2 linked regions of the Sandaracinus amylolyticus genome follow. The protein of the gene in region 1 binds, or shares a complex with, the protein of each later gene. Links are inferred from orthologs where the notes say so. Each region holds a gene or a part of one and is shown on either strand. Other genes may lie near its edges.

Evidence for each region.
Region 2: the proteins of tsaE (region 1) and tsaD are in contact, whole or in part, in a crystal structure (PDB 6N9A), measured with the Thermotoga maritima proteins. The link is inferred for Sandaracinus amylolyticus from one-to-one orthologs. Residues at the interface, in WP_004082108.1 of Thermotoga maritima: Leu37, Gly38, Lys46, Lys57, Val59, Lys60, Ser61, Thr63, Phe64, Thr65, Leu66, Met67, Val69, Pro71, Tyr82, Arg83, Leu84, Asp86, Asp88, Phe89, Asp93, Ile128, Asp130, Glu131, Arg134; in WP_004082750.1 of Thermotoga maritima: Cys10, Asp11, Arg49, His50, Leu82, Gly84, Gly135, Gly136, Glu154, Thr155, Leu156, Asp157, Asp158, Ser159, Glu162, Asp165, Lys166, Arg169, Leu170, Tyr175, Lys213, Thr214, Leu217, Tyr218, Gln221, Arg222, Asn324.

Annotation. Positions count from the first base shown.
Region 1 is NZ_CP011125.1:4,838,741-4,845,639, reverse strand. Bases 2,252-5,092 are described here. They hold tsaE (tRNA (adenosine(37)-N6)-threonylcarbamoyltransferase complex ATPase subunit type 1 TsaE), read left to right. Parts: upstream 2,252-3,355; coding sequence 3,356-3,829; downstream 3,830-5,092. Other genes in these bases: carB (carbamoyl-phosphate synthase large subunit), read left to right, coding at 3,924-5,092; DB32_RS20575 (tetratricopeptide repeat protein), read left to right, coding at 2,252-3,280. In the rest of the region: more of DB32_RS20575, read left to right, coding at 1-2,251; more of carB, read left to right, coding at 5,093-6,899. UniProt on the Escherichia coli protein: Required for the formation of a threonylcarbamoyl group on adenosine at position 37 (t(6)A37) in tRNAs that read codons beginning with adenine.
Region 2 is NZ_CP011125.1:2,089,962-2,096,776, reverse strand. What follows is about bases 1,977-4,733. They hold tsaD (tRNA (adenosine(37)-N6)-threonylcarbamoyltransferase complex transferase subunit TsaD), read left to right. Parts: upstream 1,977-2,707; coding sequence 2,708-3,760; downstream 3,761-4,733. Other genes in these bases: DB32_RS08805 (AAA family ATPase), read left to right, coding at 3,810-4,733; DB32_RS08815 (hypothetical protein), read left to right, coding at 2,109-2,615; DB32_RS08820 (MopE-related protein), read right to left, coding at 1,977-1,977. In the rest of the region: more of DB32_RS08820, read right to left, coding at 1-1,976; more of DB32_RS08805, read left to right, coding at 4,734-5,036; DB32_RS08800 (hypothetical protein), read left to right, coding at 5,033-5,593; DB32_RS08795 (hypothetical protein), read left to right, coding at 5,885-6,382; DB32_RS08790 (hypothetical protein), read right to left, coding at 6,408-6,815.

The sequences.
Region 1 (6,899 bases):
CTACCTGCAGGCCGTCGACGCCGACCCGAGCTACGTGCCCGGGCTCGAGGCGCTCGAGAAGGTCTATCGCAACGGTCAGGAGTGGGAGTCGCTCCTCGACATCCAGCAGCGCAAGGTCGGCGCGCTCTCGGACGCCGAGGCGCTGATCGAGGCGAAGCTCGCGGTCGCGGAGACCTACGAGGATCGTCTCGGCAACGTCGAGGAGGCGATCGAGACGTACCGCCAGGTGCTCGAGGCGGACGGGCTCAACCTCCGTGCGCTGAAGGGCCTCGAGCGCCTCTACGCGCAGCGTGAGCGCTGGCAGGACCTGCTCCAGATCCTCGAGCGCCAGTTCGAGGTCGTCACGACCGAGAAGGAGCGCATCACCATCCTCCTGCGCGTCGCGTCGATGTGGGAGGAGGAGTTCGTCAAGCCGGACAAGGCGGCCGAGCGCCTCGAGAAGGTCGTCGAGATCGACTCGGGCAACGACGCTGCGCTGCGTGGCCTCGAGCGCCTCTACCGCAACATGCAGCGGTGGGATCAGCTCATCGACACGTACGAGCGCCACGTCTCGGCGACGCCGGATCGCAACGAGAAGCAGGAGCTGTATCTCGCGATCGGCGACGTGTTCTCGGTCGAGCTGAGCGATCTCGATCGCGCGGTCGACGCGTACCTGAACATCCTCTCGCTGAACGCGAACAACGCGCGCGCGCTCGAGGCGCTCTCGAAGATCTACGAGCGCCGCGGTGATCACGGCCAGGCGTTCGACACGATGCAGCAGCTCTCGCGGCTGCTGAACGATCCGCAGCAGGTCGTCGATCTGCGCTTCCGCATGGGCAAGCTGCTCGACGAGCAGCTCGGCGATCGGAGCGCGGCGGTCGACCAGTACCAGAGCGCGCTCGACGTCGAGCCGGGTCACCTCGCGTCGCTCGAGGCGATGCGGAAGATCCACCTCGACTCGGGCGACTGGCTCGCCGCCGCGAAGGTGCTCGAGCAGGAGTCGCAGTACCAGCAGCAGCCGCGCCTCGTCGCGAAGCTGCTCGTCGAGCTCGGTCGTCTCTACGACGAGCGCCTCGACGAGCACGACCGCGCGATCAACGTGTGGGAGGCCGCGCTCAAGCAGGACGCGGACAACGAGGACGCCGCGCTCCCGCTCGCCGAGGAGTACACGAAGACGCAGCGCTGGGCGGACGCCGTGCCGCTCCTCGATGCGCTCGTGAAGCGCTCGGCGAAGCGCGACGCGTCGGAGCAGCACCGCCTCGCGTTCATGCTCGGTGAAGCGGCGCTGAAGACCGGCGACACCGACGCCGCGATCAAGGCGCTGAGCAAGGCGTCGCAGCTCGATCAGCAGCACCTGCCCACGCTGCTCGCGCTCTCGAGCGCCTACTACCAGGCGTCGAACTGGGATCAGGCGTTCAAGTACTACCAGATGCTCCTCGTCCATCATCGCGATGCGCTCGCGAAGGACGAGATCACCGACGTCTTCTTCAAGCTCGGCGTCGTCAAGCGCGAGCAGGGTGATCGCCGCAAGGCGCTCAACATGTTCGACAAGGCGCTCGAGGAGGACGCGCAGCATCGTCCGACGCTCGAGGCGGTGGTCGGCCTCTACCAGTCGAGCAGCGACTGGGAGCAGGTGATCCACTTCAAGAAGAAGATCCTCGAGCAGCTCGACGGCGAAGAGCGCTTCGCGATGCTCGACGAGATCGGCGACCTCTGGAACGAGAAGCTGCGCAACCCGCAGAAGGCGATCGAGAGCTACGCCGACGCGTCGGAGATGCGCCCGAAGGATCACAAGATCCTTCACAAGCTGCTGATGCTCTACCAGAGCACGAAGCAGTGGGATCAGGCGGTCGAGATCATCCAGCGCGTCAGCGATCTCGACGACCGCGCGTCGGCGAAGTCGAAGTACGCCTACACGATCGCGGTCATCCTCCGCGATGAAGTGAAGGACGCCGACAAGGCGATCGACTACTTCAACAAGTCGCTGGATCTCGACTCGACGCAGCTCAAGGCGTTCGAGGCGATCAACAAGATCCTCAACGCGAAGAAGGACTGGAAGCAGCTCGAGCGTGCGTACCGGAAGATGCTCCTTCGCCTGAAGGACTCGACCGACACGGACCTCAAGTTCAACCTCGCGCACGCGCTCGGCGTCATCTACCGCGACCGCATGAAGCAGCCCGAGCAGGCGGTCGACGTGTTCAAGATCGCCCTCGCGTACCAGCCCGACAACGCGCAGGAGCACCAGATCCTCGCGGAGCTCTACGCGGTGATCCCGGGCCGCACCGACGACGCGATCGCGGAGCACCAGTGGCTGCTCCGTCAGGATCCGTATCGCGTCGACTCGTACCAGGCGCTGTACAAGCTCTATTTCGACGCGCGCCAGTACGACAAGGCGTGGTGCCTCGCGTCGACGCTGGTCTTCCTCAAGAAGGCCGACGCCGAGCAGAACCAGTTCTTCGAGCAGTACCGCCAGAAGGGCCCGATCCGTCCGAGCTCGCGCCTCGACAACGAGCGCTGGCTGAAGGATCTGGCGCATCCGGAGCAGGACCTCGTCACGTCGAAGATCTTCGAGGTGATCTGGCCCGCGGTGCTCAGCCTGAAGGGCAAGGCCGACAAGGACGCGGGCCTCGCGCCCAAGTACCAGGTCGATCCGGCGAACAGCACCGTGACCCTCGCGCGCACCTACGGGTTCGTGGCGCAGGTGCTCGGCATGCAGGCGCCGCGTCTCTTCCTCCGCCAGGACGTGCCCGGCGGGCTCGTGCACCTGCCGGTGTGGCCGCAGGGCTCGCTCTGCGGATCGACGCTGCTGCAGGGGTTCCAGCCGCAGGATCTGATGTTCGTCTGCGGTCGTCACCTCAGCGACTACCGCGGTGAGCACTTCATCCGGACGATGCTCCCGTCGAACTCGGAGCTGAAGACGGTGCTGATGGCGGGCCTCGCGATCGCCGGTCTCGTGCCGGCGAACGACCCCGCGATCCAGACGACGGTGCAGACGCTCGCGCCGAAGCTGAACCCCGCGCAGATCGATGCGCTGCGCTCGCTCGGCAAGCGCTTCCTCGAGGCGGGCGCGCGCACCGACATCAAGCGCTGGCTGCAGTGCGTCGAGCTCACGGCGTGCCGCGCGGGCTTCCTGATCTGCAACGATCTGGAGACCGCCGCGCGCATGGTGACGGCGCTCGGCCCGGCGGGCCCGGTGGACCTGCCGCCGAAGGAGAAGGTGAAGGAGCTCGTGCTCTTCTCGGTCAGCGAGGAGTACTTCCGCCTTCGCCAGGCCCTCGGGATCCAGCTCTCGGTCGCTTGATTCCTCGATGAGCGGCGCGCTGCCTCTTCGTGAGGCGGCGCGCCGTTCGTCTTCCGTCGCGCTATACGAGCACGCGTGGAGATCGAGCTGCCCACGCGCCGTGCGATGCGCCGCTTCGGCGCGCGCCTCGCGTCGCTGCTGCGCGAGGGCGACGTCGTGTTCCTCGAAGGGCCGCTCGGCGCGGGCAAGACGTTCCTCGTGCGCGCGATCGCACGTGGGCTCCGCGTGCCGGAGCGCGAGCCGATCACCTCGCCGACGTTCACGCTCGTGCACGAGATCACGAGCGGGCGCGTCGCGATCACCCACGCGGATCTCTATCGCCTCGACGATCCCGGCGAGCTCGACGCGCTCGGTCTGCCCGAGGCGATCACGCGATCGATCACGATCGTCGAGTGGGGCGCGCGCTTCGCGGAGCATCTCGCGCCCGATGGGATCGTCGTCACGATCGGGGGGCGCGACGCCGCGCGCGGGCGGCACGTGACGATCGCGTCGCGTGGCCCTCGTGGCGTCGCGATCATCGACGCGCTGCGCGCTCCGGAAGCCCAGTGATTCCGGATGCTCGCGCGCCTCGGCGCGCGCGATCGCGAGCACGTGCGCTTCGCCTTGTCAGCACCGCCTCCGGCTGGTAATCCGCGCGCCCGACATGCCGCGTCGTAACGATCTCCGGAAGATCATGCTCCTTGGCTCCGGACCGATCGTGATCGGGCAGGCCTGCGAGTTCGACTACTCCGGGACCCAGGGCGCGAAGGCGCTCAAGGAAGAGGGGTACGAGGTCGTCCTCGTCAACTCGAACCCTGCCACGATCATGACCGATCCCGAGTTCGCGGATCGGACCTACGTCGAGCCGCTCGTCCCCGAGGTCGTCGAGGCGATCGTCGCGCGCGAGAAGCCCGACGCGATCCTGCCCACGCTGGGAGGGCAGACCGCGCTGAACCTCGCGCTCGCGCTGCACAAGAACGGCGCGCTCGAGCGACACGGCGTCGAGCTGCTCGGCGCGAACGTCGATGCCATCAAGAAGGCCGAGGATCGCGAGCTCTTCAAGGCCGCGATGGAGAAGATCGGCCTCGGCGTCGCGAAGGCGCGCGTCGCGCGCACCATCGAGGAAGCGGACGCGGCGGTCGCGGAGATCGGGTTCCCCGTGATCCTTCGCCCGAGCTTCACGATGGGCGGATCGGGCGGCGGCATCGCCTACAACAAGGAAGAGTTCGACCAGGCCATTCGGTGGGCCTTCCAGCAGAGCCCGACGCACGAGTGCCTCGTCGAGGAGAGCGTGCTCGGCTGGAAGGAGTACGAGCTCGAGGTCATCCGCGACAACGCGGACAACTTCTCGGTCATCTGCACGATCGAGAACTTCGACCCGATGGGCGTGCACACCGGTGACTCGATCACCGTCGCGCCCGCGATGACGCTGACCGACAAGGAGTACCAGCGCCTGCGCGACGCAGCGCGAGCGGTCATCACCGAGATCGGCGTCGAGACCGGCGGCTCGAACATCCAGTTCGCGGTCAACCCCGACGACGGCCGCGTGATCGTGATCGAGATGAACCCGCGCGTGTCGCGCTCGAGCGCGCTCGCGTCGAAGGCGACGGGCTATCCGATCGCGCGCATCGCCGCGAAGCTCGCGGTCGGTTATCGCCTCGACGAGCTCAAGAACGCGATCACCGGGACCAGCGCCGCGTTCGAGCCGACGATCGACTACGTCGTCGTGAAGTGGCCGCGCTTCGCGTTCGAGAAGTTCCGCGGCGCCGATCCGCGCCTCACGACGCAGATGAAGTCGGTCGGCGAGGCGATGTCGATCGGGCGCACCTTCAAGGAAGCGTTCCAGAAGGCCGCGCGCTCGCTCGAGATCGGTCGTGACGGGCTCAGCTCGCTGATCGAGAAGGTCGACTATCGCGCGGTGCTCGAGGACGTGCGCCGCATGAAGCAGGCGTCGGTCGGCATCGCGTACGTGCCGCCGCCGGCGCGCGATCCCGCGACGATCCCCGCCGCGACGAGCGAGGAGCTCAAGGAGGCGTTGCTCGAGATCATCGAGACGCCGCTGGCCGATCGCGCGTGGTACCTCGCGGACGCGCTGCGCCTCGGCGCGACCGTCGAGGAGCTGCACCAGGCGACGAAGATCGACCCCTGGTTCCTCGTGCAGATGCGCGAGATCATCGAGGAAGAGAAGTCGCTCGCCGCGAACGCGGGCAAGCCGCTCGACACCGAGGAGCTCGCGCGCGCGAAGTCGCTCGGGTTCAGCGACGCGCGCATCGCGCAGCTGCGCGGCATCGATCGCAACATCGTGCGCGAGACGCGCACGCAGCACGGCGTGCGTCCCATCTACGCGCGCGTCGACACCTGCGCCGCGGAGTTCGTCGCGAAGACGCCGTACCTCTACTCGACGTGGGGGCGCGAGACCGAGTCGGCGCCGACGGACCGCAAGAAGGTGATGATCCTCGGCGGCGGCCCGAACCGGATCGGCCAGGGCATCGAGTTCGACTACTGCTGCGTGCACGCGGCGTTCGCGCTCCGCGAGCTCGGGTTCGAGACCATCATGGTCAACTGCAACCCGGAGACGGTCTCGACCGACTTCGACACGTCGGATCGCCTGTACTTCGAGCCGCTGACGCTCGAGGACGTGCTCGCGATCGTCGACGAGGAGAAGCCCTGGGGCGTGATCGTGCAGTACGGCGGACAGACGCCGCTGAAGCTCGCGCTCGCGCTCGCGAAGGCGGGCGTGCCGATCATCGGCACCAGCGCGGACGCGATCGATCGCGCCGAGGATCGCGAGCGCTTCGACGAGCTGCTCACGAAGCTCGGCCTGCGTCGCCCGCAGGGCGGCATCGCGCGCGGCATCCAGGAGGCGTTCACGATCGCCGAGCGGATCGGCTTCCCCGTCGTCGTGCGTCCGAGCTACGTGCTCGGCGGGCGCGCGATGGAGGTCGTGCACTCGCGCACCGATCTCGCGCAGTACTTCGCGGTCGCGCTCGCAGCGGTCGAGGACGCGGAGAAGCAGACGATCCTCGTCGACGAGTTCCTCAAGGACGCGATCGAGGTCGATGTCGACTGCGTCGCCGACGGCAAGCACGTCGTGATCGGCGGACTGCTGCAGCACATCGAAGAGGCGGGCGTGCACAGCGGCGACTCGTCGCAGGTGCTCCCCGCGCACGCGCTGCCGCCCGAGGTGCTCGCCGCGATCCGGTCGAGCACGCGCGCGCTCGCGCTCGAGCTCGGCGTGATCGGCCTGATGAACGTGCAGTTCGCGGTGCGCGGCAGCGCCGTCTACGTCATCGAGGTCAACCCGCGCGCGTCGCGCACGGTGCCCTTCGTGAGCAAGACGATCGCGGTGCCGCTCGCGAAGATCGGCGCGATGGTGATGGCGGGCAAGACGCTCGCGGAGCTCGGCTTCACGCGCGAGATCGTGCCCACGCACGTCGCGGTGAAGGAGTCGGTCTTCCCGTTCGCGAAGTTCCCCGGTGTCGACACGATCCTCGGCCCGGAGATGCGCTCGACCGGCGAGGTCATGGGCCTCGCGGACAGCTTCCCGATGGCGTTCCTCAAGGCGCAGCTCGCGTCGAGCGGGAACCTGCCCGATCGCGGCCGCGTCTTCGTGAGCGTGCGCGACGAGGACAAGCCCGCG
Region 2 (6,815 bases), 2.7 Mb from region 1 along the record:
CGCGTTGCAGAACGCGCCGGGATCGCACTCGGTGTCGGCGAGGCACTCCACGTCGCAGAGCGAGCCCTGGTCCGAGGTCTGGTCGCTCGCCGACGTGCAGCGCACCGACGGGAAGAGCCCGCAGGAGCTCGACTCGAGGCCCGCGCATCCGCTGTCGTCGGGCACCGGATCGCCGATCTGGCAGCTCGACGCGGCGTTGCACACCGCGTCGCGGCGCGTGCCCTGGCAGCTGCCGGGCGTGCTGCACTGCGACGCCTGCCGGTAGCTCGCCGGACAGTCGCTCGCCTGGGCGCAGCAGTCGCCGCTGCCGCAGCAGAACCCGTTGCTGCAGTAGCCGCTCGAGCAGTCGCTCGCCTCGTCGCACGCGGTGCCCGCGGGCTGATCGGCGACGCACGCGCCGCCGTCGCAGTGCGCGCTCTCGTCGCACTCGGTGTCCCCGGTGCAGCCGCTCGCGCAGACCGGCGCGCTCTGCTCGTACGCGCCGGTGCAGCGCACCGTCGGATACAGCCCGCACGCGTCGGCGACGACGCCGGTCGTGCACGCGCTGTCGTCGGCGACGTCGACCTGGGTGCCGCACTGACTGTTCAGGCAGACCGCGGCGTCGCGCGTGCCCTGGCAGGCCCGCTGGTCGTCGCACGTCGGCGCGGTCCCGTACCTCGCCGGGCACTCGCTCGCGAAGCGGCAGCAGTCGCCGGTCGCGCAGCAGAACCCGTTCTGGCAGTGGCCGCTCGCGCAGTCGCTCGCCTCGTCGCAGGCCTCGCCGTCGGGCAGGTCGGGGAAGCAGAAGCCCGAGCCGCCCACCGCGTCGCAGTGCGCGACGTCGTCGCACGCCGCGTCGTTGGCGCAGCTCGTCGGGCACGCGGGGTCGGGCTGATCCGCGGCGCCGGTGCACACGACGTCGCGGTAGAGCCCGCACGCGTCGGCGACGACGCTCGACGTGCACGCGCTGTCGTCGGGCGTGCCGGTGATCGTCTCGCACTCGAACGTCGTCGGGTTGCACGACACCATCCCGCGCGTGCCCTGGCACTCGTCGGGGTCGCCGCAGACCGTGCCCACGCCGGGATAGCCGGGACAGTGCGCGTCGGCGGCGCAGCACACGTGCCCCGCGCCGCAGCAGAACCCGTTCTCGCAGTTGCTCGACGCGCAGTCGCTGTCCTCGTCGCACGCCGTGCCGTTCGCGTAGTCCTCCTCGCAGCCGGTCCCGTCGCAGTGCGCGGCCGGGATGCAGCGCGTGTCGTCCTCGGGGCCACCCTCCGGCGCGCACGCGGTCGCGCAGAAGTCACCGCGGTCCTCGCCCCCGTCGCACGTGTAGAGACCGCACGCGACGGCCGCGGGATTGACGCACGCGCCGTCGGTGCACGCCGCCTCGCCGCGCTCCTCGTAGGTCCCGCTGCCGACCGCGTCGCAGCGCTGGACCGGGCAGTCCGTGAACTGCTCGTCGACGTGGGTGTCGCAGTCCTGGTCCGCGCTGTCGCAGAGCTCGGCCGCCTCGGGATGACGCGCGATGTCGTCGTCGTCGCAGTCGAGGCCGAGGCAGCTCCCGCCGATGCCGTAGCCGTCGGCGTCCTCGTCGATGCAGCACGCCGAGCCGACCGGCAGACACACCTCGGCGAAGTCGAGCGGCGCGTACGCAGCGCACTCGAAGCCGCGCGGGCAGTCGTTGAACTCGGGGACGCAGAGGCGCAGGCACACGCGCTCGCCGCCGCTCAGCGGGCCGCAGCGCGCGACCGAGCCGCACTGCGCGTCGACGACGCACTCACCGCACAGCGGCACCAGGTCGACCGGGCCGCCGTCGGTCCCGGCGTCGGCGAGCGGACCTCCGGCGTCCGGCGGCGGCATGCCCCCTCCGTCGAATTGCCGAGCCGCGTCGCCTGCCGGGCCGCCGTCGCGTCCGCGGTCCATGCCGCCATCGGCGCAACCGCCCACCGCCGCGCCACACGCCAGCACGAGCACCACCAAGCCGAAGCGCGTCCGCATCGTGACTCCTCGATCTCTCGGCCTCGCGATGCGAAGCCCAGGAGAGACGCCCGCAATGAAAGTTGCGGCGACAATCACACGCGAGCGGCGCTCGGCGCAATCCCGGGCCGCCGCTGCTATACCGTCTCGCGTTGCGCGCCCTCGCTCCGCTGCTGTCTCTCGTCGCGCTGTGTGCGTGCGACGACCTCTCGCGCTTCCGCACCGACGGCGAGAGCCTCTATCGCGGCGACGTCGTCGGCGACGAGGGCGAGTCGTTCCTGCGGCGCGGCTTCGCGCCGGGCACCTCGCTCGACCTCGAGTTCGACCCCACGACGCCCGACGTGCCGCAGCCCGGCACGCTCACCTCGAGCCCCGATCCCACGAGCGGCGAGCGCGTGTTCGACGCGACGCCGCTGCGCTCGATCGCGCCGCTCCAGCACGACCTGCTCAGCGAGTACGACTTCCCGGGCGGCGGGCGCGTGCGCAACTACCTCTACGTCGTGCGCCCCGAGTCCGGCCCGCTCGCGGGGCGCGACGCGATGGTGTTCGTCTCGCTGCTCGACGACGGCGGCGTCGAGGTGCGCGTCATCGCCGGCGCGGGCGACGAGGCGAGCGGCGATCACTTCGGGCTCTTCCGCATGACGCGAGTGGATCGGTGACGAGCGCGGTCGCGTGGAGGATCGCTCGAGGTCCGTCGTCTGGCCTCGAGCGATCCTCCATGCGACCGCGCGGAGGCACCCAGGAGTAAGAGATGCGAGTGTTGGGCATCGAGTCGTCGTGCGACGAGACCGCGGCGGCGATCGTGGAGGACGGCGGTCGCGTGATCGCCGACGTGGTCGCGAGCCAGGTCGCGGTGCACGCGCCCTACGGCGGCGTGGTGCCCGAGCTCGCGTCGCGCGCGCACCTCGCGAACGTCGCGCCGGTGATCGCGAAGGCGCTCGAGGCAGTGCCCGGTGGGCTCGACGCGATCGACGGCATCGCGGTCACGCGCGGGCCCGGGTTGCTCGGCGCGCTGCTCGTCGGCATGAGCGCGGGCAAGGCGATGGCCTGGTCGCGCAACCTGCCGATCGTCTACGTCGATCACCTCGTCGCGCACTTGCTCGCGGTCTACCTGCAGCGCGACCTGCAGCCCGGCCAAGAGGTCGCGACGCCCGAGATGCCTTTCGTCGCGCTGCTCGCGAGCGGCGGGCACACCGCGATCTACGAGGTGCGCGCGCACGACGACGTCGAGCTGATCGGACAGACGCGCGACGACGCGGCGGGCGAGGCGTTCGACAAGGCGGCGAAGCTGCTCGGGCTCGGCTATCCGGGCGGCCCGGTCATCGATCGGCTCGCGAAGCTGGGTGATCGATCGAAGGTCGAGCTGCCGCTGCCGATGCCGAGCACGAAGCGCCTCGACTTCTCGTTCTCGGGGCTCAAGACCGCGATCGCGCGGCACGTCGAGAAGCACGGCGCGCCGAAGGACGAGCGCGAGCTCGCCGACGTGTGCGCGGCGTTCCAGCACGCGGTGGTCGAGGTGCTCGCGCGCAAGAGCGTCGCGGCGTGCAAGCAGCGCCGCATCCCGCGGCTCGTGCTCGCGGGCGGCGTCGCGGCGAACGCGGGGCTGCGGGCGCGCACGACCCAGCTCGCGACGAGCGTCGGCGTGAAGGTGTTCGTGCCGCCGATCGCGAGCTGCACCGACAACGCGGCGATGATCGCGTACGCGGGCTATCTGCGCCTGGCGCGCGGCGAGCGCGACGCGCTCGACGTGACCGCGTACTCGAAGAGCCCCGACCTGCGGCGCGGGAAGATCCTGGAGCGCTGACGCGGTCGGGATCTGGAGCCCGCTCGGTCATACGCGCACACTCATCGCGATGCTGACCACGCTGGCGCTTGAGGGCTGGAAGAGCTTCGGCGCGCTCGTCGAGCTCCCGCTCGCACGGACCACGCTGCTCGTCGGGCCCAACGCGTCCGGCAAGAGCAACGTGCTCGACGCGATCCGTTTTCTCCAGGGGATTGCGCTCGACCTTCCGCTCACCGACGTCCTCCGCGGCAGCTGGGACGGCGGCCGCCAGGTGTGGCCTGGCATCCGCGGCGCGGAGGTCGAAGCAGCCCACGTCGGAGCCGGGCGTTTCACGCTCGGCACCGCGTGGTCCGATGCGTCGAGCAAGATCGAGCACGGGGTGTGCGTGCAGACGCGACCGGAGGTCGCGCTCGCGGAGGAAGCTCTCTTCGATGGCGATGGGCGCGTGCGCTACTGGTTCGACACGCACGCGAAGACGCTCGGCGAGCGCAAGGGGTTGCAGGCGGGCGGCGCGATCGCGGTGGCAATTCGCGCGACCGGCGCCGGCGGACGCAACGTGAGCGCCACGTACTCCGCGAGCCGCAGCTTGCTCGGGCAGATCGAAATCACCGAGCGCGTCGATCCTCGCGTGGTCGAGAACGCGCGCGCGGTGCGCGCGCGCCTGCGCGGCATCACGCACGTCGAGATCCATCCGCAGTTGATGCGAGACCCCGCGCCGCTCCACTGGAAGCAGATGGGCGCGTCCGGCGAGCACGTCGCGGCGGTGCTGCACTCGATGAGCGACGCTCAGCGCGCCGATCTCGTCGACTGGATCTCGGAGCTGTGCGCGCCGCGCGTCGGCGCGATCGACTTCGACGTGGTCGAGTCGGTACGCGAGGTCTACTTCTTCCTCCGCGAGCAGAGCGGGGCGCGCATCTCGGCGCGCAGCCTCAGCGATGGAACGCTGCGCTTCCTCGGAATCCTCGTCGCGCTGCTCACCGCACCCGAAGGGAGTCTCATCGTCCTCGAGGAGCCCGACGTGGGCCTGCACCCGGCTCGCGTCCATTTGCTCGCGGAGATCCTCGAGAGCGTGCCGCGCGAGCGAAACATCCAGGTGCTCGCGACGACGCACTCGCCGATCCTGCTCGCGCACCTCTCCGACGAGGTACTCGCGAACGTGATCGCGTTTGATCGCGACCCGTCGACGGGCTGGTCGATCGCCAAGCGCGTCGGGACACTCCCGCATTACCCGCTGCTCCGTGACAGTGAGCAGCGCGATCACCTGATTGCCACCGGCTGGCTGGAGCGCGCGCTGTGAAGGTCTTGATCATCCCCGAGGATCAGGAGCTCGACCGCTACGTACTGAAGCCCGTCGTCGAGCGCCTGTTCGCGGAGCTCGCTCGGCCAGCGCGCATCGACGTGCTCCCCGAGCCCAGGTTGCGCGGCTCGTCACAAGCTCTCGATCCGCAGACCATCGCGGCGATCGTCCGGGACAACCCGATGACGGATCTCTTCCTCCTGATCGTCGACCGCGACTGTGATCGGGACGCTCACGTCTCGAAGCTGGCGGCGAGGGTGGCCGAGCACCCGGACAAGCTCATCGGGTGCCTCGCGGTCGAGGAAGTAGAGTGCTGGCTGCTCGCGCTCTCCGACACACTGCCCGCGAGCTGGCGCGAGATCCGCGAGCACTGCGATCCCAAGGAACGTTACGTGGAGCCCTTCTTGGCGGCCCGTGGGAGCAGCAGCCCGGGGCGTGGAAGGAAGGCCGCGATGCGCGAGCTGGCGGGGAACTGGCGTCGCCTCGTGAGCCGTTGCCCGGAGATCCAGGAGCTCTCGACGCGCATCGCGAGCTGGCTCGGCGCGCGCGAGCACTGATGTGGTCGTGCGCCGCCGAGGCGGCCGAGAGCGAGCCGGCGCGGGGTCGTGAGGCTCGGTCGGGGGCTCGCGAGGCCAGCTTCGGGGCGCGCCTGGCCGGGTCGGGGGCGCGGGTGGCTGCGCGGTGGGCACGCGAGGCCAGGATCGTGGGCGCGCGAGGCCAGGATCGTGGGCACGATTGGGGTGGATCGACCCCAATCGCGCGATCGGCGGTTTTGCTCGGAAAAACTGGCGATCTCGGGCTCGACTCGCGCGCGTGTTCGCGCGATCTTCGCGCGAGGGGGCTCGATCATGGCGACGAAGAAGAAGACCACGGCCAAGAAGACGGCGAAGAAGAGCGCGAAGGCGGCGAAGCGGACCGCGCCAGCGAAGAAGCGGACGAAGATCGTGGTGAACCCGCTCTCGAGCGAGCAGCGACGCAGCTTGCTGCGCGTGCCGGCGGGCTACTCGGACGCGGTGAGCGACACGATCGAGGCGTGGAACGACAACCGCACGGTGCTGAAGCTCGCGAACCGCACGCCCGCGCAGCTCGCGTCGATGCTGCGCAAGGCGGAGCAGGCCGCCGAGAAGGAGCGCGCGTTCCAGCAGAAGGCGGAGGAGCAGCTCCGCGCGCTCACCGACGCGCGCATGCTCGCGGAGCACGAGGTGTGGAGCACGACGCTCGCGCTCTACGGCGTGGCGAAGGCGCAGATGCGCACCGCGCCCGAGCTCGCGGGCGCGTTCGAGCACATGAGCGAGCTCTTCGCGCGCGAGTCGAAGAAGCCGAGCGAGCCCACGCCGAGCGAGTGAACGCGGACGTCGCGCAGGCGCGCCGTCAGCCGCGCGAGCGGTAGGGGCCACCCTCGCGCGTCGAGGTCTCGAGGGCGCGCGCGAGCTCGATCGCGTGATCGAGCCACGGCGCGATGTCGCGCGCCGCTTCGATCGCGATGCTGAGCACGAGCGCGCCCTCGACCGCGACGCGCCACAGGCCATCGGGCGTGGTCGCGAGCAGGTCGAGGACGGCGCGCGGCAGCGGAGCTGGGGGCGCGGAGTCGACCGCGACGAAGGGATCGTCGCGAGGGACGCCGAGCTCGGCGACGCGATCGCCGGCGGCGGCTCGGAGCGTCACCTCGACGTCCCCTGCGCGGAGGAGGGTCGCGGTCAGCGGCACGGGCAGCGCGAGCTCGACGCGCACGACGAGATCCGAGGGAACCGCGGCGGCCGGGAGCTCGATCACGAACGC